One region of the Pseudonocardia sp. Ae331_Ps2 genome, then DNA from elsewhere that is predicted to be linked to it. Evidence: riboswitches for the same ligand, from Rfam matches in the RefSeq annotation. Region 1 holds a riboswitch; each other region holds the start of a gene.
The links. A riboswitch is a leader RNA that binds a small molecule or an ion and turns the genes downstream of it on or off. The one in region 1 is predicted to bind cobalamin.
Positions count from the first base shown of each region.

Region 2: another riboswitch for cobalamin. It lies ahead of Ae331Ps2_RS07485 (ribonucleoside-diphosphate reductase subunit alpha); the one in region 1 lies ahead of Ae331Ps2_RS19395 (hypothetical protein).
Region 3: another riboswitch for cobalamin. It lies ahead of metE (5-methyltetrahydropteroyltriglutamate--homocysteine S-methyltransferase); the one in region 1 lies ahead of Ae331Ps2_RS19395 (hypothetical protein).

Region 1 covers NZ_MCIM01000001.1:4,040,839-4,050,285, reverse strand. The annotation lists gene Ae331Ps2_RS19410 (hypothetical protein) at 244-564, shown strand; gene Ae331Ps2_RS19405 (4'-phosphopantetheinyl transferase superfamily protein) at 685-1,392, shown strand; gene Ae331Ps2_RS19400 (DNA polymerase IV) at 1,400-2,932, shown strand; gene Ae331Ps2_RS19395 (hypothetical protein) at 2,954-3,331, opposite strand; cobalamin riboswitch at 3,366-3,555, opposite strand; gene Ae331Ps2_RS19390 (chloride channel protein) at 3,552-5,138, opposite strand; gene Ae331Ps2_RS19385 (MarR family winged helix-turn-helix transcriptional regulator) at 5,135-5,677, opposite strand; gene cobA (uroporphyrinogen-III C-methyltransferase) at 5,731-6,951, opposite strand; gene Ae331Ps2_RS19375 (cobalamin biosynthesis protein) at 6,948-7,448, opposite strand; gene Ae331Ps2_RS19370 (cobyrinate a,c-diamide synthase) at 7,502-8,878, opposite strand; gene cobO (cob(I)yrinic acid a,c-diamide adenosyltransferase) at 8,902-9,447, opposite strand, start outside.
Region 2 covers NZ_MCIM01000001.1:1,577,898-1,587,344, forward strand. The annotation lists gene mftB (mycofactocin biosynthesis chaperone MftB) at 1-157, opposite strand, end outside; gene mftA (mycofactocin precursor MftA) at 147-233, opposite strand; gene Ae331Ps2_RS07465 (GNAT family N-acetyltransferase) at 392-1,522, shown strand; gene Ae331Ps2_RS07470 (ABC transporter substrate-binding protein) at 1,622-3,208, shown strand; gene Ae331Ps2_RS07475 (hypothetical protein) at 3,301-3,663, opposite strand; gene Ae331Ps2_RS07480 (hypothetical protein) at 3,834-4,220, shown strand; cobalamin riboswitch at 4,296-4,499, shown strand; gene Ae331Ps2_RS07485 (ribonucleoside-diphosphate reductase subunit alpha) at 4,630-7,515, shown strand; gene Ae331Ps2_RS07490 (ribonucleotide-diphosphate reductase subunit beta) at 7,512-8,600, shown strand; gene Ae331Ps2_RS07495 (HoxN/HupN/NixA family nickel/cobalt transporter) at 8,806-9,447, shown strand, end outside.
Region 3 covers NZ_MCIM01000001.1:1,598,332-1,607,778, forward strand. The annotation lists gene Ae331Ps2_RS07540 (ABC transporter substrate-binding protein) at 1-161, opposite strand, end outside; gene metE (5-methyltetrahydropteroyltriglutamate--homocysteine S-methyltransferase) at 328-2,628, opposite strand; cobalamin riboswitch at 2,755-2,964, opposite strand; gene mdo (NDMA-dependent methanol dehydrogenase) at 3,196-4,488, shown strand; gene Ae331Ps2_RS07555 (MoxR family ATPase) at 4,625-5,902, shown strand; gene Ae331Ps2_RS07560 (VWA domain-containing protein) at 5,915-7,456, shown strand; gene Ae331Ps2_RS07565 (zinc-binding alcohol dehydrogenase family protein) at 7,496-8,491, opposite strand; gene Ae331Ps2_RS07570 (hypothetical protein) at 8,623-9,225, shown strand; gene mftM (mycofactocin oligosaccharide methyltransferase MftM) at 9,351-9,447, shown strand, end outside.

The sequences.
Region 1 (9,447 bases):
GCGGCGGCGCCGGGGAAAACCGGTGGCACCGGTCGGGGTCGTCGTCGTAGCGTCGCCGCCATGCTGATCCGGTTCCTCTGAGCGACCCGCGCGGTCGATCTCCGCGCCCTCCGTCGCCGGCCCGTGACGTCCTCACCGGGCCCCGGAACCGTCGCCGCCCTCACGCGGCCCCTCCGGCGTCCCCGCGCGTCACCGGCCCCTCTCACCCGGTCCGAGTCCGACCCGATGTTCCGAGGAGGTCGTATGCCCACGACCCGCCACACCACCGCCCACAGCACCGCCCACAGCACCGCCCACAGGGCAGCCCACAGCACAGCCCGACCGACCGACGCGTCCGCGGTTCCCGGTTCCCTGACCGGCGCGACCGGGCCCGGCACGGCCGGCGGGGCGGCACCCGGCGGGGCCACCGCCACCACACCCGCCAACCGCGCCGAGCGCCGTGCGGCCAAGCGCGGCCGGTCCGGCGCGCCGGGCGGCCCGGCGGCACCGCGCACGGCGGGGCCGGCCCCGCAGGCCCGCCCGGCCCACGTCCGCACGGACTTCGCCGCCCGCCGCAGCGGCTGACCGCACGGGGAGCACGGACCGGGCACCGGAGACGCCGACGGGCGACCCTTCGTGTGCCCGGTCCGTGATCACTCCCGGCGGCGCGCCCCGACCGGGGTGCGACGTGGGAGGCTGGACGCCGTGACCGTCACCGTCTGGTGGGCCGCCCCGGCCGATCCCGGCGCCCGCGCCGACCTCGTCGCGCTGCTGGACGCCCACGAACGCGAACGGCTCGTCGCGCTGCGACGGCCCGAGGACCGCGCCCGCTACCTCGCCGCGCACGCGCTGGCCCGGCTCGTGCTCGCCGAGCGGCTCGACGCCGACCCCGCCGAGCTCGTCCTCGACCGGACCTGCCGCTGCGGGGAGCCGCACGGCAAGCCCCGCCTGGCCGGGCGCGGCGACGACCCCGGCTTCTCCCTCACCCACTCCGGCGCGCTGGTCGGTGTCGCGGTCGGGACCGGGCCGGTCGGCGTCGACGTCGAGGCGCACCGCCCCCTGTCCGGCCTCGACGGCCTGGCCCGGCACGCCCTGTCCCCCGCCGAGCTCGCCGCCGGGACGCCCGACGGGACCGGCTTCCTGGTCACCTGGACCCGGAAGGAGGCGCTGCTCAAGGCCACCGGGGAAGGCCTGTCGAGCCCGATGGACGCGATCACCCTGTCCCCGCCGCACGGCCCGGCCCGGGTGCTGGACTGGACCGGCACCGCCGGGAGCTGGTGGGTCACCGACGTCCCCACCGGCCTCGACGACCACCCGGGCGCCGTCGCCGGGGCGGGACCGGTGGCCCCGGCCGTCACCGTCGCCGACGGCGACGCGATCCTGTCGGTGCGCCGGGGCACGATGCACGGGTGATGATGGAGTGACCGCGGCGGCCGACCGCTGGGTGCTGCACCTCGACATGGACGCGTTCTTCGCCTCCGTCGAGCAGCTCACCCGGCCCACCCTGGCCGACCGTCCGGTCCTCGTCGGCGGCGCGGGACCTCGCGGCGTCGTCGCGGGGGCGAGCTACCAGGCCCGGGTGTTCGGGGCACGCTCGGCGATGCCGATGGGCCAGGCGCGGCGGCGCTGCCCGCACGCGACGGTCCTGCCGCCCCGGTTCTCCCTGTACAAGGCGCTGTCCGAGGAGGTCATGGCCGTCCTCGGCGAGTTCTCCCCCGTGCTGGAGCCGGTGTCGGTGGACGAGGCGTTCGTGGAGCCGCCCGACCTCGTGGGCGCCTCCCCCGACCAGGTGCGGGAGTGGGGCACCCGGCTGCGCGGCGCGGTGCGCGACCGCACCGGGCTGCCCGCCTCGGTGGGCGCCGGGTCGGGCAAGCAGATCGCGAAGATCGCCTCCGAGCTGGCCAAGCCGGACGGGCTGCGGGTGATCGCCCACGCCGAGCAGGCGGCCGTGCTCGACCCGCTGCCGGTGCGGTCACTGTGGGGCATCGGGCCGGTCTCCGGCGAGGCGCTGCGGAAGATCGGGATCGAGACGATCGGGCAGCTCGCCGCGATGGACGCCCGCGAGGTCGCCGGGGTGCTGGGTAGTGCGATCGGGTCCGAGCTGCACCGTCTCGCCCGCGGCATCGACGACCGTCCGGTCGCCCCGCGCGGCGCGGCCAAGCAGATCAGCGCGGAGACGACCTTCGACGCCGACCTGACCGCGATGAGCGCGGTGCACACCGCGGTGGAGTCGATCTGCGTCGCCGTGCACCGACGGCTGGTCGCCGACGGTCGGACCGCCCGCACCGTCACCGTGAAGGCGCGGACCGGGGACTTCACCACCCACACCCGGTCGGAGACGACCCCGTTCGGCACCCGGGACCTGGCGACCCTGGTCGCGGTGGCGCGCCGGCTGGCCGAGGGCGCGGTCGGCGAGGGCGGGGTGCGGCTGCTGGGCGTGTCGGTGTCCGGCTTCGGCGACGAGCCGCCGCTGGCCCTGTTCGACGCGGTGCCCTCGGAGAACGGGTGGACGACGGCCTCGGCCCTGGACCCCCCGCCCGCGGCCGACGCCCGGGCCGGCGCGGCGGGGGTGGCCGTGCTCGACGCACCACCGGACACCGACGCACCTCCGGACACCGACGCGAGGACGGGGACGGGCGCGGCCGCGGGGGCCGACAGTCCTGCGGGGACCGGCGGTACCGCGGGGGCCGACGCGACCACGGGTGCCGGCGACGTGCCCGGCCCCGTCCGCCCGGGCCGCCCCGACCGCGAACCCGACCCGGACCGGCCCTGGCGCGCCGGCGACGACGTCGCCCACCCCGAGCACGGCCACGGCTGGGTCCAGGGCGCCGGGCACGGGCGGGTCACCGTGCGCTTCGAGACCGCCTACACCGGGCCCGGCCGCACCCGCACGCTCGACGCCGCCGACCCCGACCTCACCCGGGCCGACCCGCTGGGCAGCTGGCGGGCCTGAGCGCGCCGCCCGCCGGCGGTCTCAGCCGATCAGCGGGCTGCGGTGCGGCGGCGCGACGCGGCTGCCCTCGGCGACCCGGGCCCGCAGCGCCGGGACGGTGCGCGCCAACCCGTCGAGGACCGCACCGAGCGCGGCGTCGGCCGCGGGGTCGCCCCCGACCAGCAGCACCGCGCCGCCGGCGGGTCCGGCGGCGGCCCAGGCCCCGATCCGGGCGACGGCGTCACGCGGGGTGACCGGCTCGACCCGCCACGCCTCGGCGTAGAACAGGGCCGTCGACTCGGCCTGGGGGAAGGCGAAGACGGTCTCGGCGTCGGCCAGCAGGTCGGCGACGTGGGCACCCGGGCGGGGTGCGCCGTCGCCGGACGGGTCGGTACCGAGCACCACCAGGTCGTGGCTCATCGCATGTCCTCCTCGAGGGTCCGCGCCCTCACCAGTGGGAATCCGCGACGACGGGCAGTGTCCTGGCTCCCGGATCCCCGCGCCCTCCCCGGCCTTCCCACCCTCGCGGGCGGTGGCACCGGTGTGGGGAGGGCACTCCCCGGTGACAGTGGCGGGACCGCGCCGGATTCGCACCGGCTTCCTGTTCCGTCGTCGTCGGGGAGCCCATCACGCGACCGGGTCAGTGGTCAACCGTCCCCCGCCCCGACACCCCCCGCAGATGGTCGAGCAGGTCGTGTTCGGCGAGCGTCCCGAGCAGCGGCCCGTCCGGCTCCCGCACGGGCAGCGCGGCTCCCCGGTGCGCGGCGAGCACCCCGAGGACGTCGTGCACCGGGGCGGCCGGGTCCAGCGCGGGCAGCTCCGGGCCGGGCGGGGTGCCGTCGACGGGACGCATCACCTGGGCGACGACGACCCGGCGCAGCGCCTCGTCGGTCGGGGTGTCGGCAGCGAGGTCGATCCCGCGTCGCAGCAGCTTGAGCGTGTAGATGTTGTCCCGCGACACCAGGTTCGACAGGCCGGTGGCCAGGACGACGGCGGCCATCAGCGGCAGGATGAGGGCGTAGTCGCCGGTCAGCTCGAACACGATGAGCACCGCGGTGATCGGGGCGTGCGCCGCCCCCGCGAACACCGCCGCCATGCCGACCAGACCGAACGCGCCGGGGTGCAGGTCCAGCGCCGGGAACAGGGCCGCGGCGGCGTAGCCGAAGGCGGTACCGGCGGTGCCACCGACGAACAGCGACGGCGCGAACACACCGCCGGACCCGCCGATGCCGATGGTGAGGCTGGACGCGAGGATCTTCCCGACGACGAGCAGGAGCAGGAACCCGACGGCGTACCGGCCACCGATCGCGGCCTCCAGCACGGGGTAGCCGACGCCGTACATCTGGGGCAGTGCCAGCAGCAGCGCGCCGAGCAGCAGCCCGCCGACGGCCGGGCGCAGCCACTCCGGGCCGCGCCAGACGGCGTCACAGGCGTCCTCGACGACGTAGAGGATCCGGGCGAAGGCCCAGCCCAGCAGCCCGGCGAGCAGCCCGAGCAGCGCGTAGAGCGGCAGCTGGGCGGGGCTGCCCAGGTCGAAGTGCGGCAGGGTCAGGATCGCGCGGTCGCCGGCGATCACCTCGGCGACGACGTTCGCGACCACCGAGCTGATCACCAGCACGCCGAACGCCTCGGCGCTGAACGACCGCAGGATCAGCTCCAGGCCGAACACCACCCCGGAGACCGGGGCGTCGAACGTCGCGGAGATCCCGCCCGCGGCACCGCAGGCGACCATGAGCACCAGCCGGGTGGCGGGCACCCGCAGCCACTGCCCGATCGCCGAGGCGAGCGCGGAGCCGATCTGCACGATCGGGCCCTCCCGGCCGACGGAGCCGCCGGTCCCGATGCAGATCCCCGACGCGAGCGCCTTCACCGCGGCGACGGTGGCCGGGATCCGCCCGCCCCTGCGCGCGACGGCGAACATCACCTCGGGCACCCCGTGCCCGCGCGCCTCCGGGGCGAACCGCTGGACCAGCGGGCCGTACACCAGGCCGCCGAGCACCGGGGCGATCAGCAGGAACCACACGCCCAGCCCGGGCAGGTGCGGCGAGGCGACCCGGCCGGCGTCGGAGAAGTCCTCCCGCCCGGTGACCAGCCAGGTCACGCCGAGGATCAGCTCGTGGAACAGCACCGACCCGATGCCGGCGCCGATCCCGATGACCGTCGCCAGGCCGACGAGCCCCGGCCGGGTGCCGACGAGCGCGCGGTGCAGCGCGCGGACCGCGGTCACCGCGCACCGCCCTCGGCGGGCACCGGCGCGACGGCCCAGTCGGTCTCGCCGACCTCGCCCGCGGCGTCGGCGAAGCGGCGCAGTGCGTCGCGGACCGCGGTGCGCTCGGCGGCGGGCAGCATCGCGAGCAGCCGGTGCATCTCGGCGCGGCGCAGCCGGGTGACCTCGTCGACGAGCGTCCGCCCGGCGGGGCTGAGCGCGAGGGCGACCTCGCGGCGGTCGTCGCCGGTGCGGGTGCGCACGACGAGGCCGCGGCTCACCAGCCGGTCGCACATCCGGGTCGCCGTCGACGCCGACACGGTCAGCGCCGTGGCCAGGTCGGCCGGGCGCCGGGTGCCGTGCTGGGCCAGCACGACCAGCGCGCGGTACTGCGGCAGGGTCACCTCGCCCGCCGTCGGGCCGGCCTGCTCCCCCGCGGCGGCCAGGGACCCGGCCACCACGGAGAGCATCGCCCGGCTCGCGGTCATCACCGCGTCGACGACATCGTCGATCTCGTCGGCAGCACCGTTCTCGTCGGTCGCACCGTTCTCGTCGGTCACGCCGCCGATGATTGCACACTGCAAGGTTGCAGTGTGCAATGAGGTCGGCGCGGTCAGCGGGCGACGGGCGCCTGCAGACCGGCGACCGGCCCGATCACGACGATCGCGGGCGGGCTGATCTCCTGCTCGGCGGCGACGCGCTCGGCGGTCTCCAGCGTCGCGCGGACCGACCGCTCGATCCGCGTGGTGCCGTCCTGCACGATCAGCACCGGGGTGTCGGCCGGGCGGCCGTTGGTGATGAGCGCCTCGGCGAACTTCCCGAGCCGCTCCACGGCCATCATCAGCACGATCGTGCCGGTCATCCGGCCCAGCGCGGTCCAGTCGGTCAGGCTGCGCGGGTCACCCGGTGCGACGTGCCCGGAGACGACGACGATCTCGTGTGCCACCCCGCGGTGGCTCACCGGCGTCCCGGCGACGGCCGGTGCGGCGAAGGCGCTGGTGATACCCGGGACGACGGTCACCGGCACCCCCGCCGCGGCGCACGCCTGGACCTCCTCGAACCCGCGGCCGTAGACGAACGGGTCGCCGCCCTTGAGGCGCACCACGAACTTCCCGGCACGGGCGTGCGAGACGAGCAGCTCGTTGATCCGCCCCTGGGCCATGGCGCGGCCGTAGGGGATCTTCGAGGCGTCGATGACCTCGACCTCGGGGGACAGCTCGTCGAGGATGTCGCGCGGGCCGAGCCGGTCGGCGACGACGACCTCGGCGCGCGACAGCAGCCGCCGGCCGCGCACGGTGATCAGCTCCGGGTCGCCGGGGCCGCCACCGACCAGCGCGACACCGGCCTGTGGGGGCTCGGCCGACTCGTCGACGACGCCGGCGGCCAGTGCCTCGACCAGCGCGGTGCGCACGGCCGCGGACCGCCGGTGCGCGCCCCGGGCCAGCACACCGACGGTGAGCCCGTCGTAGCCGCCGGTGGCGGGGGTGACCGCGGTGCCCCGGTCGCCGTCGTCGGCGCGGACGCAGAACACCCGGTCCCGCTCGGCCTCGGCGACGACGGCGGCGTTGGTCTCCGGCTCGTCGGTGGCGGCGATCGCGTACCAGGCCCCGGCGAGGTCGCCGTCGGTCCAGCGGCGGGCCGTCCAGGTGATCTCCCCGGCCGAGGCCATGCCCTCGACCGCCGGGGTGACCTCGGGCGAGACGACCTCGACGACCGCTCCCGCCGCGATCAGGCGGGCGACACGCCGCTGGGCGACCTGTCCCCCGCCGACGACGACGGCCCGGCGGCCGGCCAGGTCCAGCCCGACCAGGTACTGCTCGTGGTGCGCGTTCAACGACGTTCCTCTCCCGGACTCCGAGGCCCGGTGGTGGCAGCGGGTCCCTGCGCCGGGCCCCCGCTCGACGGCGACGCCGGACGATAGCCGGGCCCGCATGTGTCGCAGGAGCCCCCGGAGGGCAATCCCACATCCGCCGCTCCGGCGGCCACGGCGACCGTGACGCCCTGACCAGCGGTCTTGCCCACGATCAGCTGGGCTCCGTCGCCCGCGGCGAGGAGCGCGGCGGCCTCTGCGACCGATGGGGTCCCGACGGCCGCGGCGACCCGGGCATCCGACCTCGCCACCCCGACCACGGCCAGTGCGGCCGCGGCGAATCCGTGCGGTTCCCGCGGTGCGACGGCCGCCAGCAGACCGGGTTCGGCGACCCGCCGGTCCAGGGTGGCGACGACGGCGCCGCCGAGCTCCAGCCCGTGCTCGGCGGCGACCCGGTCCAGCAGCGCGCGCACCGCGGCCTCGGGGGTTCCGGGGCGCAGCCCCACCCCGACCGTGATCACCGGTCGTGGAGCGGAGCGCTCGGCACGCGGACGGTCGGCTCCACGACCGGTGATCATGCGAACGCGGCCGGGGCGGCCCCGGCCGGGGTGTGGCGTGCCGCCGCGACGAACCGGGCGACGGCGCCGGGCACGCCGGCCGGGTGGGTGTGCAGGAACGAGGCGTGCACCCGATCCTCGACGTAGCCCTCCGGCTCCCCGCCCCGCCACGCCCAGGCCGGGGCCGCACCGGCCCGCGGGGTGACCGCGCACCGGTGGAACTCGTGTGCCCCGGCCCGCTCGCCCGCCGCGAACAGGGGCGACGCCGACACCGCGACCGCGTCGCGGTAGCCGAGGGTGAGCCGCGGGGTCATCCCCGCCGACGCGTCGAGGACCCCGCACATCGGCGTCCCGTCGAGGTCCCGGCACAGGTAGAGCAGCCCGCCGCACTCGGCGTGCACCGGGGCCCCGGACGCGGCCAGCGCCGCGACCTGCGCCCGCAGCGGTGCGTTGTCGCCGAGCGCGCCGACGTGCTCCTCGGGGAAGCCGCCGGGCAGCACGAGCGCGGCGGTGCCCGCCGGGAGCGCGGGGTCGCGCAGCGGGTCGAAGGTCGCCACGTCGGCGCCGGCCGCGGTGAGGAGCTCGGCGTGCTCGGCGTAGCCGAACCCGAACGCGGGCCCCCCGGCGAGCGCGACGAGCGGCCGCTGCCCCGCCGTGCCGCTCGTGCCGACCTCGGCGGCCGGGTCCCAGACCGGGCCGGCGGGCAGCGGGCGGGCGAGTGCGAGGACGGCGTCGAGGTCCACGTGTGTGGCGACGAGCTCGGCCATCGCGTCCACCGCGGCGGTCGCGGCGGTGCCGTGCTCGGCGGCGGTGACCAGGCCCAGGTGCCGCGAGGGCACCGCGAGCTCGGCACGTCGCGGGACGGCGCCGAGCACCGGCAGCCCGACCTCCTCGGCCGCGGCCCGGCAGACGTCGGCGTGGCGCTGCGACCCGACCCGGTTGAGGATCACCCCCGCCACCTGCACGGACTCGTCGAAGCTGCGGAACCCGTGCAGCAACGCGGCCAGCGACCGGGACTGCCCCCGGACGTCGACGACCAGCACCACCGGTGCCCCCAGCACGGCGGCGACCTGCGCGGTGGACCCGGCGCCGTCGGCGATGCGGCCGTCGAACAACCCCATCACCCCCTCGACGACGGCGACGTCGGCGTCCCGGCTCCCGTGCCGGGCCAGCGGGGCGAGCCGGTCGGCGCCCTGCAGGACGACGTCGAGGTTGCGGCCCGGACGGCCCGCGGCGAGCGTGTGGTACCCGGGGTCGATGTAGTCCGGCCCGATCTTGAACGGCGCGACCCGGGTGCCGCGCCGCGACAGCGCGGCCATCAGCCCGGTCGCCACCGTCGTCTTCCCGCTGCCCGACGACGGCGCCGCGACGACCAGCGCGCGGGCCGTGCTCACGGTGGACACGGTGCTCACGGTGGTCACCACTCGATCCCCCGCTGGCCCTTCTGCCCGGCGTCCATCGGGTGCTTGATCTTCGTGGTCTCCATGACCAGGTCGGCGGCCTCGATCAGGGCGGGCGGGGCGTCCCGGCCGGTGATGATCACGTGCTGCCGGCCGGTCCGGGCGGTCAGCACCTCGACGACCTCGTCGACGTCGATCCAGCCCCACTTCAGCGGGTAGGTGAACTCGTCGAGGACGTAGACCTGGTGCTCCTCGCGCTCGATGCGGCGACGGATCTCGGCCCAACCCTCGACGGCGTCGGCAGCGTGGTCGGTCTCGGTGCCCGCCTTGCGCGACCAGGACCAGCCCGACCCCATCTTGTGCCACTCCACGGGCCCGCCCTGCCCGGTCTGCTCGTGGACGGCCCCCAGCGCGCGGAACGCCTCCTCCTCGCCGACCTTCCACTTCGCGGACTTGACGAACTGGAACACCCCGATCGACCAGCCCTGGTTCCAGCCGCGCAGCGCCATCCCGAACGCGGCGGTCGACTTCCCCTTCATCACCCCGGTGTGCACCACCAGCAG
Region 2 (9,447 bases), 2.5 Mb from region 1:
TGAGGAAGGACAGCTTGCGGGTCACGAAGTCGTACACCAGGGCGCCGAAGGGCTCCGGACGCAGCGAGACGCTCTCGCTGAGCCGGTACGGTGCCGCGGGGTCGAAAGCCCCCGCGGCACCGTCCGGAACCGTGGTGTCGAGGGGCTTAGTAGACACCGCACATGCCGTCGATGGAGACCTCCTCGACGAGGGTCTCCTCGGTCAGGGCGTCCTCGTTCTGGTGCTCACTCATGCGCAACCTCCGCTGGATCCGACTCTCGGCGAGAGAGGTGGTGAACCGCCCCGCCGGCCGGCGGTGGCAGCGGATCGGACGCTATTGGCACCCGGTGCCGGAAATCAATACTCGACATCCACGCCCGTCCGTTCGGACGGGCGGGCAGGCTGTCTCCCATGACGGTCGGGACGGTCCTGCTGCACCTCTGCACCCCGGGTGAGTGGCGGAGGTGGCTCGACACCGGAGCCGTGGCTCCCCCCTCCCTCGACGAGGTCGGGTTCGTGCACCTGTCGACGCCCGACCAGGTCGCCCTGCCCGCGCAGCGCCTGTTCGCCGGCCGGTCGGACCTGGTCCTGCTCGTCCTCGACCCGGCCCGGATCGACGGCGCCGGGATCGACGTCCGGTGGGAGCCGGGCGTGCCGACCGACCCGGCGTCGATGCGGTTCCCGCACGCCTACGGGGCGGTGCCGGCGTCGGCGGTGCTGATGGTGCTGCCCTACCGACCCGGCCCGGACGGCTTCGCCGCCCCGGAGGTCCCCGAACCCGGCGCAGCGGCGCGGGCGATGGGGTTCGAGCCGTCGATGCTGCGCCGCGGCGCGAGCGCGGAGGAGCCCGTGACCGGCGGCGTCGCGGTCCGGACCGACGCCTGGCCGGTGTCGCGGATGCACAACCGGCTGCTGCTCGACCGTCCTGACCGGACCGATCCGGCCACCGTGCTCGCCGAGGCCGACCGGGCGCTCACCGCGCACGGCCTGCACCCGAACGCGCTGCTGTGGGGACCGGGCGCGGACGAGCTGGCCGACGGCCTGCGCGCCGCCGGGTGGTCGGTCGCGGCGAACGAGGCCATGACCGCCCCCACCACGACCGGCGCGACCCCGGACACGGCGACGGTCACCGAGCTGGACCACCACGAGCTCCGCGGGTTCCGGCGCGCCTCCTGGGCCCGGGACCTGCCCGGCACCGGACCCGAGGACCTCGGCCAGCTGGTCGACCGCGACACCGGCGACGACCGGGTGCTGGCCCTGCACCGCCTCGCCGTCGTCGTCGACGACCGGGTGGTGGCGGCCGCGACGCTGCGCCGCGACGGTGCGACGGCCTGGCTCGACGCCCTGGAGACCGACCGGGCCCACCGCGGCCGGGGGCACGGCCGGGCGCTGCTGGCCCGCTCCCGCGAGCTCGCCGCCGAGCACGGCTGCGACCTGCTCGCACTGGGCGCCGGCGTCGACGACTGGCCACGGGACTGGTACCGGCGCAGCGGGTTCACGCCGGTCGGCACCCACCTCGAGGCCGCCGGCCCGCGCCGGTGATCTCTCCGGGTCGGGCACGCCCTGTCCTGAGCCCGCCCGGCACCCGCGGAGGTCCCTCCCCGCCGCCTCGGCCGTGACCGCACCGGGCACCCTGTGGTCGTGCAGTTGAGCCGTCGATCGTTCCTGCGGGCCGCCGGTGCGACCGCGGCGCTGGCGGGGATTCCGGCGCTGGCCGCGTGCGGGGCCCCGGCCGACACCACCGCCCCTCGGCTGGTGGCCGCGTTCGCCGGTGACGGCCCGCTCGGCGTCCCGGACCCGCACGTGGTGTGGCGGCCGGTGGACCGGGCGCGGGCGGCGGCCGTCGCGGACACGCTGCTGGTCTGGGACCAGGACATGACCCCACGGCCGCACCTGGCCGCGTCGGCGGCGCCGGACCGGACGGGGACGAGATGGCGGATCCGGCTGCGCGACGCCCCCGCCCACGACGGGCGCCCGCTGACCTCGGCCGACGTGCTGGCGTCGCTGCGCCGGATCACCGATCCCGCCACCGGGGCGACGGCGGCACCGTTGCTGGCCGGGCTCGACCTCGCCGCCAGCCGGGCGGTCTCGGCGTCGGAGGTGGAGCTGGTGCTCGGCGCCCCGGACTTCCTGTTCGGCCTCGTCCTGGGCTCGCCGGGCACCGGCATCGTGCGCGACGGCCGCGGCACCCCGCCGGTGGGCACCGGAGCGTTCCGCTGGCTGCCCGGGTCCCCGGACGCGCTCTACCGGCACGACGGCCACTGGCTGGGCGCGGCGCGCTCGCCCGCCGTGGAGTTCGTGGTGGACGACGACGAGGAGAACCGCTACCAGTCCCTCGTGGACGGTCACGTGCACTGGGCGCACGACCTGTTCCCGCACAGCGCGCGCCGGCTGCTCGGGCGGGTCGGCACGACGGTGGTGTCCGCGCCGGGCTCGGCGACCCGCTTCCTCGACGTCGGCCCGGCCGGGTCGGCCCCCGGCACCGGTACGGCGGGCGGCACGACCGCCGGGGCGTCCGGCGACGTGCTCGGCGATCCCCGGCTGGCCGAGGCGGTCCGGCTCGGCATCGACCGGACCGAGCTCGTCCGCGAGGTGCTGCTCGACCTCGCCGAGCCGGGCGACGACCTGTTCGGCCCGGGCCTGGCGTATCACCCGGCCGGGTTCGCGCCGGTGGAGCGCGACGTCGCCCGCGCGCGGGAGCTCGTCGCGGCGGCGGGCGCGGACCGGCTGGAGGTGCCGCTGCTGTTCGACCCGTTCGACCCGATGTCGCGCCCGGCCGCCGACACCGTCGTGGAACAGCTCGCCGAGATCGGGCTGACCTGCACGCCGCGCGAGCCGGACCCGCCCGACGCCGTCCCGACCCCGGGCATCCGGTTCCGCCGGGCCGCGGCGACCCCGCTCCCGCTGTACCTGCGCGCGACCGCGGGCCCGGACCCCGCCGACGACGCCCCGCCCGCCGCGACCGCGGGCGACGACGGCGCGCCGGCCGCACCGGCCGCGGCGGGACGGGCCGACGTGCGTGCCCTGCTCGCCACCGCGCGCGGGGTGCCCGACGAGGCGCGCCGGGTCGAGGCCCTGCGACGCGCCCAGCTCCTGCTGCGCGACCGCTCGACCGTCTGGTCCTCGGGCGACGAGCACGTCGGCGTCTCCGCCGACCTGACCGGCGTCGAGCCCGCCCGGCCCGACACCGCCACCTGGGCCCGGTTCCACCGGCTGCGGATGGGGTGACCCGCTGCGGGCGGGGCTCGGAACCGCTCCCGGCCGCAGGACGGGCGTGCGCAGCCGGGCCAGGGGCCCGGCCGCGCACGCCCCGCCGGGCCTCAGGCGCCGGCGTGCTCGCGCAGCAGCGCCGCCGTCTCGCGGGTGACCTCGGCGTGCAGCCGACAGTGCTCGTGGTGGTCGGCGTGGGCGCCGCAGGCCGCGGCGGACGCCTCGCAGGCCAGCGCGGCGGCCGAGGCGGCGGCCTCGCCGACGGCCTTGTCCCCGGTGCGGCGGCCGAGCACGGCCGCGGCGGCGGTGCAGAGGTCGGCGGCGTCGAGCGCCAGCAGGACCTCGGTCTCCATCCCGCCGGAGGCGACCATCGCCGAGGCGCAGGCGGTGCTCGCGCGGGCGGCGTCGTGCAGCTTCTCGACGACGACGGCCGGGGTGGTGACGCCGGCGGCGTCCAGGACGTGGTGGCTCACGGGATCTCCCTGTCGATGGTGGAACGGTCGGCGGCGGAGTACCCCACGGCGGGCCCTGCCTACCCGCCGCGCCTCGTCGACCACGACCGTCCGCCGGGCCGGTGCCGCCGGACACCCGTCGTCGCCGTGATCACCTGAACAGTTCGTCAGGTGTCACGTAGGGTCGGGGCGTGTCCGCCCTCCCCGCCGTCACCGCCTGCCGGGGGTGCTGCTGCGGCTCCGGCCGCAAGCACCCCGGCCTCGACCGCGACCACCACGACCGGCTGCTCGACCGGCTGACCGACGGCCTGGCCGGGCACGCCCGGCTGCGCACCAGCGAGTGCCTGGGCCCGTGCGCGGACTCCGACGTCCTGGTGGTCGCCCCGGCGCCCGGGGCCCGCCGGGCGGGCGCCCGCCCGGTCTGGCTCCGTGCGGTCCTGGACGCCGCGACCACGGACGCGGTCGCGGCCTGGGTGCGCGCCGGCGGGCCGGGCCTCGCCGCCGTCCCGCCCGCACTCGCGGGGCACGTGTTCGCCCCCGGCCCCCGGGCGACGGCCGAGGGACGGGCGGCGGGCTGACCCCGGACCGCCGGTCACCGAGGGGGGTCGCATCCGCACCGATGGGGGGATGGAGTAGCTCTGCCCACAAGATGTAGTGTCCGGATTACTGGTGGTTCACCGGCCCGCCCGGGCCGGTGAGGCAAGAGGGAACCCGGTGGGAATCCGGGACTGCCCCGCAGCGGTGAACGGGAACGACCGCCGTCAACAGCACTGGGAGTGATCCCGGGAAGCGACGGCCAGTAGGTGTGAGCAGTGCGCCCGTGAGTCCGAAGACCTGCCACCGGTGCGCGTACCGACCGGTGCGCGCTGCTCCGGGGCCTCGTGGGACGGCGCCAGGGTGCGGTGGGCCGCCGACGGCACGGGACCCGCCGCCTCCTCGCACCGCGCCCGCCCCCGGAGGCGACGGCGACTCGCGAGGAGAGAGCCCGTGACGGCTTCCACCGCTGCACCGGCAACAGCACCCCCGGCCCTGCGCGTCATCCGGCGCGACGGCTCCGAGACCGGGTTCGACGCCACGAAGATCTCGGTGGCGACGACCAAGGCGTTCCTGGCGGTCGAGGGGGACTCGGGCGCGACGTCGTCGCGGCTGCACCACCTCGTGGCCGGGCTGACCGACCAGGTCGTCGCGGCGCTGACCCGGCACCCGGCGCACGCCGTGCACGTCGAGCAGATCCAGGACCAGGTCGAGCTCGCCCTGATGCGCGGCGGCCACCACAAGGTCGCCCGTTCCTACGTGCTCTACCGCGAGCAGCAGGCACGGGCCCGGGAACGCGACGGCGGGGACAGCGTGTCGGACGCACCGGTCGTGCACGTCACCGGGCCCGACGGCAGCCGGACCCCACTGGACCGTGACCGGGTCGCCGCGGTGCTCGGCGAGGCGTGCGACGGCATCGACGACGTCGCGCCGGAGCCGGTGCTCGCCGAGCTGGACCGCACCGTCTACGACGGCATCACCGCCGACGAGCTGGCCCAGGCCCTGGTCCTGGCCGCCCGCACCCTGGTGGAGCGCGAGCCCGCCTACTCCCTGGTGGCGTCCCGACTGCTGCTGGACCGGCTCCGCGCCGAGGCCGTCTCGCACCTGGCGGGCACCCGGGAGACCCCGGACCACGCGACGATGACCGAGCGGTACGCGTCCTACACGAAGGACTACCTGCGCCACGCCATCGCGATCGGCCTGGTCGACCCCGAGCTCGCGACCTTCGACCTGGACCGGGTCACCGCCGCCCTCCGCCCGGACCGTGACCTGCAGATCGGCTTCCTCGGCCTGCAGACCCTCTACGACCGCTACTTCCTGCACGAGCGCGGCGTGCGCTTCGAGCTGCCGCAGGCGTTCTTCCTGCGGGTCGCGATGGGGCTGGCGGTGCGCGAGATCGACCGCGAGGCCCGGGCGATCGAGTTCTACGAGGTCCTGTCCAGCTTCGACTTCATGGCCTCGACCCCGACGCTGTTCAACTCCGGCACCACCCGGCCGCAGCTGTCGTCGTGCTTCCTCACCACCGTCGACGACGACCTGGAGTCGATCTTCGGCGGGTACCGGAACAACGCGCTGCTGGCCAAGTACTCCGGTGGGCTCGGCAACGACTGGACCCCGGTCCGCGGCCTCGGCGCGCACATCCGCGGCACCAACGGCGTCTCCCAGGGGGTGGTGCCGTTCCTCAAGATCGCCGGGGACACGGCCGTCGCGGTGAACCAGGGCGGCAAGCGCAAGGGCGCGGCGTGCGCCTACCTGGAGACCTGGCACGTCGACATCGAGGAGTTCCTCGACCTGCGCAAGAACACCGGCGACGACCGCCGCCGGACCCACGACATGAACACCGCGAACTGGGTGCCCGACGAGTTCCTGCGCCGCGTGCAGGCCGACGCCGAGTGGACACTGTTCTCCCCGGACGAGGTGCCCGACCTGCACGACCTCTACGGCACCGCGTTCGCCCAGCGGTACCGCGAGTACGAGGCGGCCGCGGCGCGCGGCGAGATCCGGGTGCACCGCACGGTGCGCGCGGTCGAGCTGTGGCGGCGGATGCTGACCATGCTGTTCGAGACCGGGCACCCGTGGATCACGTTCAAGGACCCGTGCAACCTGCGCAGCCCGCAGCAGCACGCGGGGGTGGTGCACTCGTCGAACCTGTGCACCGAGATCACCCTGAACACCCGCGCCGGCGACGAGGGCGAGGTCGCGGTCTGCAACCTCGGCTCGGTGAACCTCGCCGCGCACGTCACGCGCGACGGGCTCGACGCGGACAAGCTCCGTCGCACGGTGACGACCGCGGTGCGGATGCTCGACAACGTCGTGGACATCAACTTCTACACGATCCCCGAGGCCCGCCGGTCCAACCTGCGCCACCGCCCGGTCGGCCTGGGCATGATGGGCTTCTCCGACGCGCTGTTCGTCCAGCGCATCGCCCCCGCGAGCGACGCGGCCGTCGAGTTCGCCGACACCTCGGCCGAGCTCCTGAGCTTCCACGCGATCACCGCGTCGTCGGACCTGGCGGTCGAGCGCGGCCGCTACGCCAGCTTCGACGGGTCGCTGTGGAGCCGCGGGATCCTGCCGCTGGACTCGCTCGACCTGCTGGCCGCGGCCCGCGGCGACGGCGAGCTCGAGATCGACCGGTCGTCCACGCTGGACTGGGACACACTGCGGGAGAAGGTCCGCACCCAGGGGATGCGCAACTCCAACGTGCTCGCGATCGCCCCGACGGCGACGATCTCGAACATCTGCGGGGTCGGGCAGTCGATCGAGCCGATCCACCTCAACCTGTACGTGAAGTCCAACATGTCCGGCGACTTCACCGTGATCAACCCGCACCTGGTCCGCGACCTCAAGGAGCGCGGGCTGTGGGACGAGGTGATGGTCGCCGACCTGAAGTACTTCGACGGGTCGCTGGCCGAGATCGACCGGGTCCCCGCCGACCTGAAGGAGCTCTACGCGACCGCGTTCGAGATCGAGCCGAGCCGGCTCGTGGCCGCGGCGTCGCGCCGGCAGAAGTGGCTCGACCAGGCCCAGTCGTTGAACCTCTACCTGGCCTCCCCCAGCGGCCGTGCCCTGGACGAGCTCTACCGCCTGGCCTGGCGTTCGGGCCTCAAGACCACCTACTACCTGCGCACCCGCGCGGCGACGGCCGTCGAGAAGTCCACCCTCACCGGCACCGACGGCCGACTGACCGGCGTGCCCAGCACCCCCGCGGCCGCCCCGGCCCCGGCGGCCCCGGCGCCGTCGCCCGCGGCGACCGTGCCCGCGGTCCCCGTCACCGCCCCCGATCTCGACCCGGGCGCCGCCTGCTCGGTCGACGACCCCGACTGCGAGGCCTGCCAGTGAGCACCCCGACCACCGACCGCCACACGGGCGCCGACACCAGCGGGCTCGGCGAGATCGCCCGCGGCGCCGCCCCGATCGACGCCGACGACAAGCGCATGATCAACGCGCGGGCCGACGTCAACCAGCTCCTGCCGCTCAAGTACACCTGGGCCTGGGAGAAGTACCTGGCCGGCTGCGCCAACCACTGGATGCCGACCGAGGTCGCCATGCAGGCCGACATCGCGCTGTGGCGCTCCCCCGGCGGCCTCACCGACGACGAGCGCCTGATGCTCACCCGCAACCTCGGCTTCTTCGCCACCGCCGAGTCGCTGGTCGCGAACAACATCGTGCTCGCCGTCTACCGCCACCTCACCAACCCCGAGTGCCGGCAGTACCTGCTGCGGCAGTCGTTCGAGGAGGCGGTGCACACCCACACGTTCCAGTACGTGTGCGAGTCCCTCGGGCTCGACGAGGGCGAGCTGTTCAACGCCTACCGGACCGTCCCGTCGATCACCGAGAAGGACGCCTGGGCGCTGCGCTACACCCAGGCGCTGTCCGACCCGGACTTCCGCACCGGCACCCCGGAGAACGACCGCGCGTTCCTGCGCGACCTGGTCGCCTTCTACGTGGTGTTCGAGGGCATGTGGTTCTACACCGGGTTCGCCCAGATCCTCGCGCTCGGCCGGCGCAACAAGATGGTGGGCATCGCCGAGCAGTACCAGTACATCCTGCGCGACGAGTCGATCCACCTGAACTTCGGCATCGACTGCATCAACCAGATCAAGATCGAGAACCCGCACCTGTGGACCGCGGGGTTCGTCGCGGAGATCCGGACGATGCTGCGGGAGGCGTGCGAGCTGGAGGTCGCCTACGCCCGCGACACCATGCCCCGCGGGATGCTCGGGCTCACCGCCGAGTCCTGCGAGCGGTACCTGCGGTTCATCACCGACCGGCGCGCCGAGCAGATCGGGCTCGCCCCGCTGTTCGGAGAACCGGAGAACCCGTTCCCGTGGATGAGCGAGGCGATGGACCTGCGCAAGGAGAAGAACTTCTTCGAGACGCGGGTGACCGAGTACCGCACCGGGGGCTCGCTGGACTGGGACTGACGGCGGAGCGGACGGGCCGGCCGACGTCGGTCCGTCCGCTCATGCGTTCAGGCCGACCTACCCGAAAGGTGAGGGATCTTCCGGGCACCGCCGCAGCAGCGTCGCCAATCACCGGCAGCAGCCATGACACCGCGGCTGCGGTGGGCGCACGGTGGCCGCGATCGCGCCGCCCGCTCCGGGCGGCCCCGACGCCGGGAGTCCGTCGATGTCCGCCCCCCAGCCCGTCCCCACCGGGGCCCCCTCCCCCGCCCGCCGGTGGCGTGCCGCCCTCGACCGCCACGACCGCCGGTCGCTCGCCGGCATGTTCGGGTTCATCGCGCTGCTGCACGTCCTGGGGTTCGGCGTGCTCGTCGTCCTCGTCGCGCCGGCGCACTACGACCTCGGCTCCTCCGGGGTGTTCGGCATCGGGATCGGTGTGCTCGCCTACACCCTCGGCCTGCGGCACGCCTTCGACGCCGACCACATCGCCGCGATCGACAACACCACCCGCAAGCTGCTCGCCGACGGCGGCCGCCGACCGCTGTCGGTCGGGTTCTGGTTCTCCCTCGGCCACTCGACGGTGGTGTTCGCCCTGACCTTCCTGCTCGGGCTCGGGGTCCGGGCACTCGCCGGGCAGGTCGGCGACGACGACTCCACCCTGCACGCCGTCACCGGGATCATCGGGTCGTCGGTGTCCGGGGTGTTCCTGTGGATCATCGGGCTGCTCAACCTGGTCGTGCTGGTCGGGATCGTCGGGGTGTTCCGGCGGATGCGGCGCGGCGAGTACAGCGAGGCCGAGCTGGAGGAGCACCTCGCCAAGCGGGGCCTGATGAACCGCTTCCTCGGTGGGCTGGCCCGGTCGGTGCGC
Region 3 (9,447 bases), 2.4 Mb from region 1:
TCGGCGTCGAAGGCGTAGTCGGAGCGCGGCGGGAACTGCAGGGCCACGGTCAGCTCGCCGGACGGGTCCGGGGTCGCGGTACCGCCGCCCCCGCCGGCGCCGCATCCGGCGAGCAGCAGGGCGGCGGCCGCGAGCAGTGCGGCCATCTGTCGTGCGATCACCCCGTATGCCTACATCTGAGCACCTATTCAATCAATGCGGCGTGAGCAACGCCCTCGTCCCGCACGACTCCCGGCACGAGTCCCCGCACGGGCGGGCCGTCCGTACCGAACCTCCGTACGGACGGCCCGCTCGTCACCCGCGACGGGTGGCCGGCGCGGACCGGGCTCAGCCGGTCGCGGTCGCCTCACGGACGCGACGGGCCGCGGCGACCAGGTTGGTCAGCGCCGCGACCGTCTCGGGTTCCGCGCGGGTCTTGAGCCCGCAGTCCGGGTTGGCCCACAGCCGGTCCGGGCCGATGTGGCGCAGGGCCGCGCGGAGCTGGTCGACCAGCTCGTCGGTGGCGGGGACCTCGGGCGAGTGGACGTCGTAGACGCCCGGGCCGAGCCCACGCGGGACCCCCGGGCCGAGGTCGGCCAGCACCTCCATCCGCGACCGGGCCGCCTCGACCGTGGTGACGTCGGCGTCGAGCCCGTCGATCGCCCCCACCACCTCGCCGAACTCGGAGTAGCAGAGGTGGGTGTGGATCTGGGTGGTGTCGGCGACGGCACCGACGGCCAGCCGGAACGCGTCCACCGCCCAGTCCAGGTAGGCGGCCCGGTCGCGCTCGTGCAGCGGCAGCAGCTCGCGCAGCGCGGGCTCGTCGACCTGGACGATCCGGATCCCGGCCGCCTCCAGGTCGACGACCTCGTCGCGCAGGGCCAGCCCGACCTGCCGGGCGGTGTCGCCCAGCGGCTGGTCGTCGCGCACGAACGACCAGGCGAGGATGGTGACCGGCCCGGTGAGCATCCCCTTCACCGGCGCCTCGGACAGCGACTGCGCGAACTCCGCCCAGCCGACGGTGATCGGCCGGGGCCGGGACACGTCGGAGTGCAGGATCGGCGGGCGCACGCAGCGCGAGCCGTAGGACTGCACCCAGCCGTGGTCGGTGGTGGCGAAGCCGTCGAGGTTCTCGGCGAAGTACTGGACCATGTCGTTGCGCTCGGGCTCGCCGTGCACCAGGACGTCGAGCCCGATGTCCTCCTGCAGCCGCACCACCCGGACGATCTCCTGGCGCATCCGCTCGGTGTAGGTGCCGGTGTCGATCACGCCGGAGCGGTGCGCGGCCCGGTCGCGCCGGATCTGCGCGGTCTGCGGGAAGGAGCCGATCGTCGTCGTGGGGACGACGGGCAGGCCGAGCGCCTCGCGCTGGACCTTCGCCCGCACGTCGCCGTGGCTGCGCCGGTAGTGGTCGGGGCCGAGAGCGGCGAGCCGGGAGCGCACCCGCTCGTCGCGGCGCGCGGTGGCCGCGACCCGCTCTCTGGTGGCTCGTGCGGCGTCGAACTCCGCCGCGACCGCGTCCGGGCCCTCGTGCAGGGCGCGCCTGAGGAGCACGACCTCCTCGACCTTCTGCCGGGCGAACGCCAGCATGTCGACGACGTCGCCGGGCAGGGCCGTCTCGACGGTCAGGTCGTAGGGAACGTGCAGCAGCGAGCACGACGTGGAGACCTCGACCCGCCCCGCGACGCCGACCAGCCGCTGCGCCGTCGCCAGCGCCCGGTCCAGGTCGGTGCGCCACACGTTGCGCCCGTCGACGACGCCGGCCAGCACCACCTTCCGGTCCAGCCCGGGGACCGCCGGGTCGAGGGCATCGAGGTCGGCACCCCCCGCGACGAGGTCGAGCGCCAGCCCCTCGACGGCCGTGGCGGCGAGCGCGGGCAGCGCCGGGCCCAGCTCCCCGAAGTACGACGCGACGAGGATCTTCGGCCGCCGGGTCGCCGAGGCGAGCCGGTCGTAGGCCCGGCGCAGCGCCGCGATCTCCTCCGGCGTCCGGTCGGCGGCGAAGGCGGGCTCGTCGAGCTGCACCCATTCCGCGCCCGCCTCGGCGAGCTCGGCGAGCAGGTCGCGGTAGACCTCGACGAGCGGCCCGAGCAGGTCCAGCGGACGGAAGCCCTCCGGTGCGCCGTCGGCCGGTTTCGACAGCAGCAGGAAGGTCACCGGTCCGACCAGCACCGGGCGGGTGGTGATCCCGATGCGCAGGGCCTCTCGGAACTCGTCGAGGGCCTTGCGGCTGCCCGGCGCGAGCCGGGTGGCCGGGCCGACCTCGGGGACCAGGTAGTGGTAGTTCGTGTCGAACCACTTGGTCATCTCGCAGGCCGGGGCACCGGTGCGGCCGCGCGCCATCGCGAACAGCCGCTCCAGCGGGTCGGTGATGCCGGCGAAGCGCTCCGGCACCGCCCCGACCGCCAGCGCGGTGTCTCCGACGTGGTCGTAGAACGAGAACGTGTTGCCCGGCACCGAGCCGAGCCCGGCGTCGCGCAACCCGGTCCAGGTGTCGCGGCGCAGTCCGGCGGCGACGTCGTGCAGTGCCGACGCGTCGCTCCGCCCGGCCCAGTACGCCTCGGTCGCCCGCTTGAGCTCCCGGTCCGGCCCGATCCGGGGGTACCCCAGGACGGTGCTGCCGATGGTGCTGCTGGAAGGAATGCTCACGGCCCTCTCTCCTCGCGAGTGCGGTGGAGGACCCGTCGCCGGCAGGGGGCGCCCGCGACCGCCGGGCACGACGGTGCCCGGTCGTCCGCCCGGCCCTCCCGCGAGGCCACGGATCCGCGCACGCCGGACGGCGCACGCACCGGCGGCAGGTCTTCGGACTCACGGGCGCACTGCTCACACCTACTGGCCGTCGCTTCCCGGGATCACTCCCAGTGCTGTTGACGGCGGTCGTTCCCGTTCACCGCTGCGGGGCAGTCCCGGATTCCCACCGGGTTCCCTCTTGCCTCGTGACGCCCCGTTCCCGGGATGACACGAACCGTCGGCGGACCGACCCTAACCCAGGACGAGCCCGGCGAACTGTTGCCGAACTCTCCCTGTTGCAATATGTTTGCAGTACTCAGCCCTCTCCACACGGATCGACGGGCGACCTCACCCTGCCCCCCCTCCGTTCGGAGGGGTTTCCTGCCCGGTCTCCCGAGGGGTAATGCCGATCACCCCTGTGCGCGCGGCCACAGGGGTCCTAGCGTTCGGCCCCGACCCCATCCGCCTGCCTCAGAAAGGGCTGACATGCAGGTAGACGAGCTGCTCAAGCCGTTCCCCATCAAGGAGTTCCACCCGTTCCCTCGCGCGCTCATGGGCCCGGGGTCGCACGAGCTGATCGGCCCCGAGGCGCTCAAGCTGGGCTTCAAGAAGACCCTGGTGATGACGTCGGGCCTGCGCGGCACCGACATCGTCCACAAGATCGTCGAGTCGATGAAGTACCACGGCCTCGAGGTCGTGCTGTACGACAAGGTCGAGTCGAACCCCAAGGACTACAACGTCATGGACGCTGTGGGCCTCTACCAGCAGAACAACTGCGACTCCTTCGTCTCCATCGGCGGCGGCTCCTCGCACGACGCCTGCAAGGGCGCGCGCGTCTCGGTCGCCCACGACGGTCGCAACGTCAACGAGTTCGAGGGCTTCAACAAGTCCGAGAACCCGGCCAACCCGCCGCACATCGCGGTCTCCACCACGGCCGGTACCGGCTCGGAGACCTCGTGGGCCTACGTCATCACCGACACCACGACCGACCCCGACAACCCGCACAAGTACGTCGCCTTCGACGACGCGTCGGTCACCACCCTCGCGATCGACGACCCGGTGCTCTACTACGACTGCCCGATCGACTACACCGCGCAGTGCGGGTTCGACGTGCTCGCCCACGCCTCGGAGCCCTACGTCTCGCGGCTGGACTTCCAGCCGTCGCTGGGCAACGCCCTGCACGCCATCAAGCTGACCTCCCAGAACCTGCGCAAGGCCGTCTGGAACGGCCAGGAGCTCTCCGGCCGCGAGGGCATGATGTACGCGCAGTACATCGCCGCCCAGGCGTTCAACTCCGGTGGTCTCGGCATCATCCACTCGATCAGCCACGCTGTGTCGGCGTTCTACGACACCCACCACGGCCTGAACAACGCCATCGCGCTGCCCCGCGTGTGGGCGTTCAACATGCCGGTGGTCTACGAGCGCTTCGCCGACATCGCCGAGGCCATGGGTGTCGACACCCGCGGCATGACCAAGCCGCAGGCCGCCGACGCGGCGCTCGCCGCGTCCATCCGGCTGCTGCGCGACGTGGGCATCCCGGAGAAGTTCGCCGACGTCAAGCAGGACACCTACTCGAAGAACCGGCTCGGGGTCGGCCCGACCAAGTTCTACGAGAACGCGCCCACCATCATCGGCGACGCGGCCGACGTCGACCGGATCACCAACCACGTCCTCGGCGACGCCTGCACCCCGGGCAACCCGAAGGAGTGCACGTTCGAGACCGTCCGCCCGGTCGTCGACCACTCCATCAACGGTGACCTGGACGACCTGCTGACCTGATCCGCAGGTCAGGAGGTCCACCGTCGCACCGGCGGGCCCAGCCGTCCGAGGCGATACTCGGGTGGGTGGGCCCGCCGGCCGCGGCCCCGCTCGTCCCCGCACCAGAGCCGGTGCGGTCCGCGAAGGAGATACCCGAGTGTCCGAGGCTGTCGTCCCCACGGTGACCGAGGCGGCGGAGGCCGTCGCCTCGACCGGCCCCTTCGAGTCCGTCGACCAGGTGGTCGAGACCCTGCGGGAGCAGGGCTACATCGCCGACACCCGCCTGGCGACGACGGTGTTCCTGCTGACCCGCCTGGACAAGCCGCTGCTGCTGGAGGGACCCGCCGGGGTCGGCAAGACCGAGCTGGCCAAGATGCTCGCCGTCGCCACCGGGCGCCGACTGCTGCGTCTGCAGTGCTACGAGGGCCAGGACGAGACCAAGGCCCTGTACGAGTGGGACTACGGCAAGCAGCTGATGTACACCCAGATCCTCCGCGAGAAGATCGGGCAGCTCGTCTCCGACGCCCCGGACCTCGCCTCCGCGGTCGACCGCATCGGGTCCCAGGAGAGCGTGTTCTTCTCCGAACGCTTCCTCGCGCCGCGTCCGCTGCTGGAGGCCATCCGCTCCGAGCAGCCCGTCGTGCTGCTGATCGACGAGGTCGACCGCGCCGACGAGGCGCTGGAGGCCGTACTGCTGGAGACCCTGGGCGAGTTCCAGATCTCCGTCCCCGAGATCGGGACCTTCGTCGCGACGCAGCGCCCGTACGTGCTGCTGACCTCGAACAACACCCGGGACCTCGCCGCCGCGCTCAAGCGTCGCTGCCTGCACCTGTTCCTCGACTACCCGTCGGCCTCCCGCGAGCTGGAGATCGTGAAGTCGAAGAAGACCGGGCTGTCGGACCAGCTGGCCGAGGAGCTCGTCAACGTCGTGCGCGGACTGCGCGAGCTGGAGCTGCGCAAGTCGCCGTCGATCTCGGAGACCATCGACTGGGCCCGCACGCTGGCCGTCCTGGGCGTCGGCGAGCTGAGCTCGCAGGTCCTCTCCGACACCGTCTCGGTCGTGGTCAAGTACGACAAGGACGTCACGAAGGCCCTGGACGCGCTGCCGCGGCTGGTCGACCCGAACGCGGTCGTCGCCGAGCACGGCCACGGACACGGGCACGGCCATGGGCATGGACACGGCCACGACGGCGACCACGACCACGACGAGCCCGCCGCCCCGCCGGCGCGCACCGCGGGCGCCCGTGGCGACGACCCGGACGACGGCGACGTCGACGGCCGCGCCAAGCGCGCGGCGAAGGACCAGGCGGGCCGGCACGGCGGCATCTACGGCGGCCTCCCGGGCGGCGTGGCCCCGCCGCCGTCGGCGATCCGGAAGGTCTCGCCCGGCCAGGGCACCCGCTCCTTCGGCGGCTCCCGCAAGCGCCCGGTCTGATCGGGCGTCGGCATGGAAGCGAGCATCCACCGCTTCGTCCGGCTCCTGCGGATCCGGTCGGTGCGCATCTCGGTCTCCGAGGCGCTCGACGCGATGGCCTGTGCCGCCCAGCCGGGAGTGCTGTCCGACAGGTCGGTGCTGAAGGAGGCGCTGCGCATCGCGCTGATCAAGGACCGCCGCGACGAGGCGACCTTCGACGAGGTCTTCGACCTGTTCTTCTCCCTGGTCAGGGTGGGCGAGGCCGAAACGGGTCACGGCCACGGGCACGGGCACGGCGACATGTCCGACGACACCCCGCTGGAGAACTTCACGCTGTCCGAGGAACCGTCGGAGACCCCCCAGGAGGGCCACGACCACGGCTCCCCGGTCGACATCAAGGAGTTCTTCGACCCGGAGGACCTGGCCGAGCAGTACAACCTGCACCAGGAGGCCAACAAGATCGACATGGCCTCGATGACGGACGAGATCGTGCTCTCCAAGGAGCAGGCAGGCGACGTCGCCGACGGCCAGCGCGTCCAGATCGAGACCGACCGGTTCTCCGGCGGTGGCCGGCCCGGTGACATCTCCCAGCAGCAGGGCACGAAGGTCGACGCCGACCTGTCGGTCGCCCAGCAGGACGCGCTGCTGGGCTGGCTGAACTCCGAGGAGGACCGGCTCTCGGAGTCCGAGCAGGGGACCGAGGACGACGCGGCCGCCCTGCGCCGGCGTCTCACCGGGGTGCTCGACAACCTCCCCGAGCTGCTCAAGGCCCACCTGGAGAAGCTGCTCGCGATCGAGCAGCGGATCGTCGAGGGCCACGACGACGCCGAACGCGTCGCCGAGGTCGACCGGGCGAACGAGTCCGAGCGCATGCAGCTGGAGGAGTCGCTGCGGCGGCTCGCGAAGTCACTGCACGGCGCGCTCACCCACCGCAGAAGGGTCTCGCCGCGGGGCCGGATCGACTCGGCCCGGACCATGCGCAGGAACATGCGCTACGACGGCGTCCCCTTCTCCCCGGTCACCGTGCAGCGCCAGGAGGACAAGCCGCGCTTGGTGGTGCTGACCGACGTCTCGCTGTCGGTCCGGGCCACCGCACGGTTCACCCTGCACCTGGTGCACGGTCTGCAGGACCTGTTCGGCCAGGTGCGCTCGTTCGCGTTCGTCGCCGACCTGGTCGAGGTGACCGACCTGTTCGCCGACCACCCCGTCGAGCACGCCCTCGGGCTGATCTTCGGCGGCGACCAGCTCGACGTCGACGCGAACTCCCACTACGGCCTGGCCTTCGGCCAGTTCCTGGAGGACCACGGCTCGGCGGTCACCCGGCGCACCACGGTGCTGGTGCTCGGCGACGGCCGGGGCAACGGCAACGATCCCAACATGGAGGCGTTCGTCGAGATCACCCGGCGGGCCAGGGAGACGATCTGGCTGACCCCGGAACCGCGGTACTCCTGGGGGCTGGGTCGCTGCGACCTGCCCGCCTACGCCGAGTACTGCGACCGCGTCCGCGTGGTCCGGGACCTGTCCGGCTTCGAGGCCACGACCAACGAGATGGCCGGCGAGCTGATCGGCCGCTGACCCCGGCCCCGTCCCCCGATGGCGCACGAACCCCCGGGGTCAGCGCTCGACGACGATCTTCCCGACGGTGCTGCCGGACTCGATGAGCCGGTGCGCCTCGCGGACCGACTCGGCGGTCAGTCCCTGCAGCCGCCGCGTCTCGGTGCTGCGCAGCTCGCCGGCGTCGACCAGGCGGGCGACCTCGTCCAGGATCTCCCGCTGCACCGTCGAGGTCAGCTCGGACAGCGGCCGGGTGAACATCAGCTCCCAGTGCCAGGCCTGCGACTTCGTCTTCAGCGGCAGGGTGTCCAGCCCCTCCGGCTCGTCGATGGCGACGACGATGCCGCGCGGGGTCATGAGCTCGGCGTAGGCCTCGACGTTGCCCTCCGAGACCGGTGAGAACACGTACTGGACGCCGTCCGGAGCGGCCGCACGGACGGTCGTGACGAGGTCGTGGTGGTCGGCGATCGCGTGCGCGCCCATCGCGCGGGCCCAGTCCGCGGACTCCGCCCGCGACGCGGTGCCGACCAGGGTCAGCCCGGTGCGGCGGCCGAGCTGCAGGACCATCGAGCCGACGCCGCCCGCGGCGGACACCACGAGCAGGGTGCCGGTGGACTCGGCGGTGACCCGCAGGTGGTCGTGCAGGCACTCCCAGGCCGTGAGCGAGGTCAGCGGCAGCGCGGCAGCGGCGGCGAAGTCCAGGCTCGAGGGCTTGCGGCCGACGATGCGCGAGTCGACGAGCTGACGGTGGGCGTTGCTGCCGGGCCGGTCGATCGCGCCGGCGTAGTAGACCTCGTCGCCGGGGGTGTACCCCTGCACCGACGCCCCCACCCCGACGACGACGCCCGCCGCGTCGTACCCGAGGACCTTCGGCCCGTCGGCCGGGTCGAAGGAGGCACGGACCTTGCGGTCGACCGGGTTCACCGAGACGGCGCGGACGTCGACGAGCAGGTCGTACGGTCCGGGGTCGCCGACCTCGATCTCCGAGTCCACCAGGGCCCCGGGATCCTCGATCGGCAGCGGGCGGGGTGCGACGACGGCGGGGACGAGAGCCATGACCGAACGCTAACCGCGCGAGCGTCCGGCCGCGCACCGCGCCGGCCCCCGGGATGGGCCGTTCGGCCCATTTCGGACCGCGCGGCGGCCGCCCCACGTATCATCGGGGGTCCCTTCGGAAGGCGGGCCGTGTGGTGGGTGAGGGTGGGCTGGTCGTCCGGGCCGTCGGGCGGGTGTGCACGGCGCTGTGGGGCTACACGCCCGGGGTGATCCCTGCGATGGTCGCCACGATGGGCAGCGGTCCCGCGCTGCGCTGGTTCGCCGCGAACTTCCCGCGTTTCCTGGTCACCCTGCGTGTGCTGGGCCCCGTCCGCACCCACCTGGCCGGGCTCACGATCTCCCTGGTGAACGGGTGCACGTACTGCGCCTACGGCCGCGCGCACGCCCTGGAGCTGATCCACCTGCGCGACCGGGGCCGGTTGTTCCCGCTCGACGCCCGCACCCTGGAGAGCTGGAACGGGCTGTCCCGCCGCGAGATCGGGCTGCGGTTGCGCGGTGTGCTCGAACAGGCCGGGATGCACGCCGAGGTGATCTGGGTGGACCGGACCCTGGCCCTGCTGGACGGCGCCCCGCCCGTCGACGCCGACGAGCGCCGCATCGCCCACCTGTGCCGGATGGTCGGCACCATGAACGCGATCGCGGTCGCCGCGGGGACCGTCCCGGACGGCGCCCACGACCCGGTCAACAAGGACACCGCGCTGAAGGCCCGGCTGCTCGCCGCGCAGACGGTCTGAGCCCCCGGACGCCGGCACTCGCCCCCCACCGTCCGGACGGGGAGGGACCGGGCCGTCGGACGTGGTGCGGCGTACCGGTGACCGCCTAGCGTGGCGTGGGTCCCCCGCACGCACAGGAGCGATCCATGATCGGAACCGACCGGCTCTCCAACGACCTCGCCGGCTGGCTGGACCGCACCCTGGTGCAGCCCGGGATCCTGCCGGCCGAGCGCTTCGAGGAGG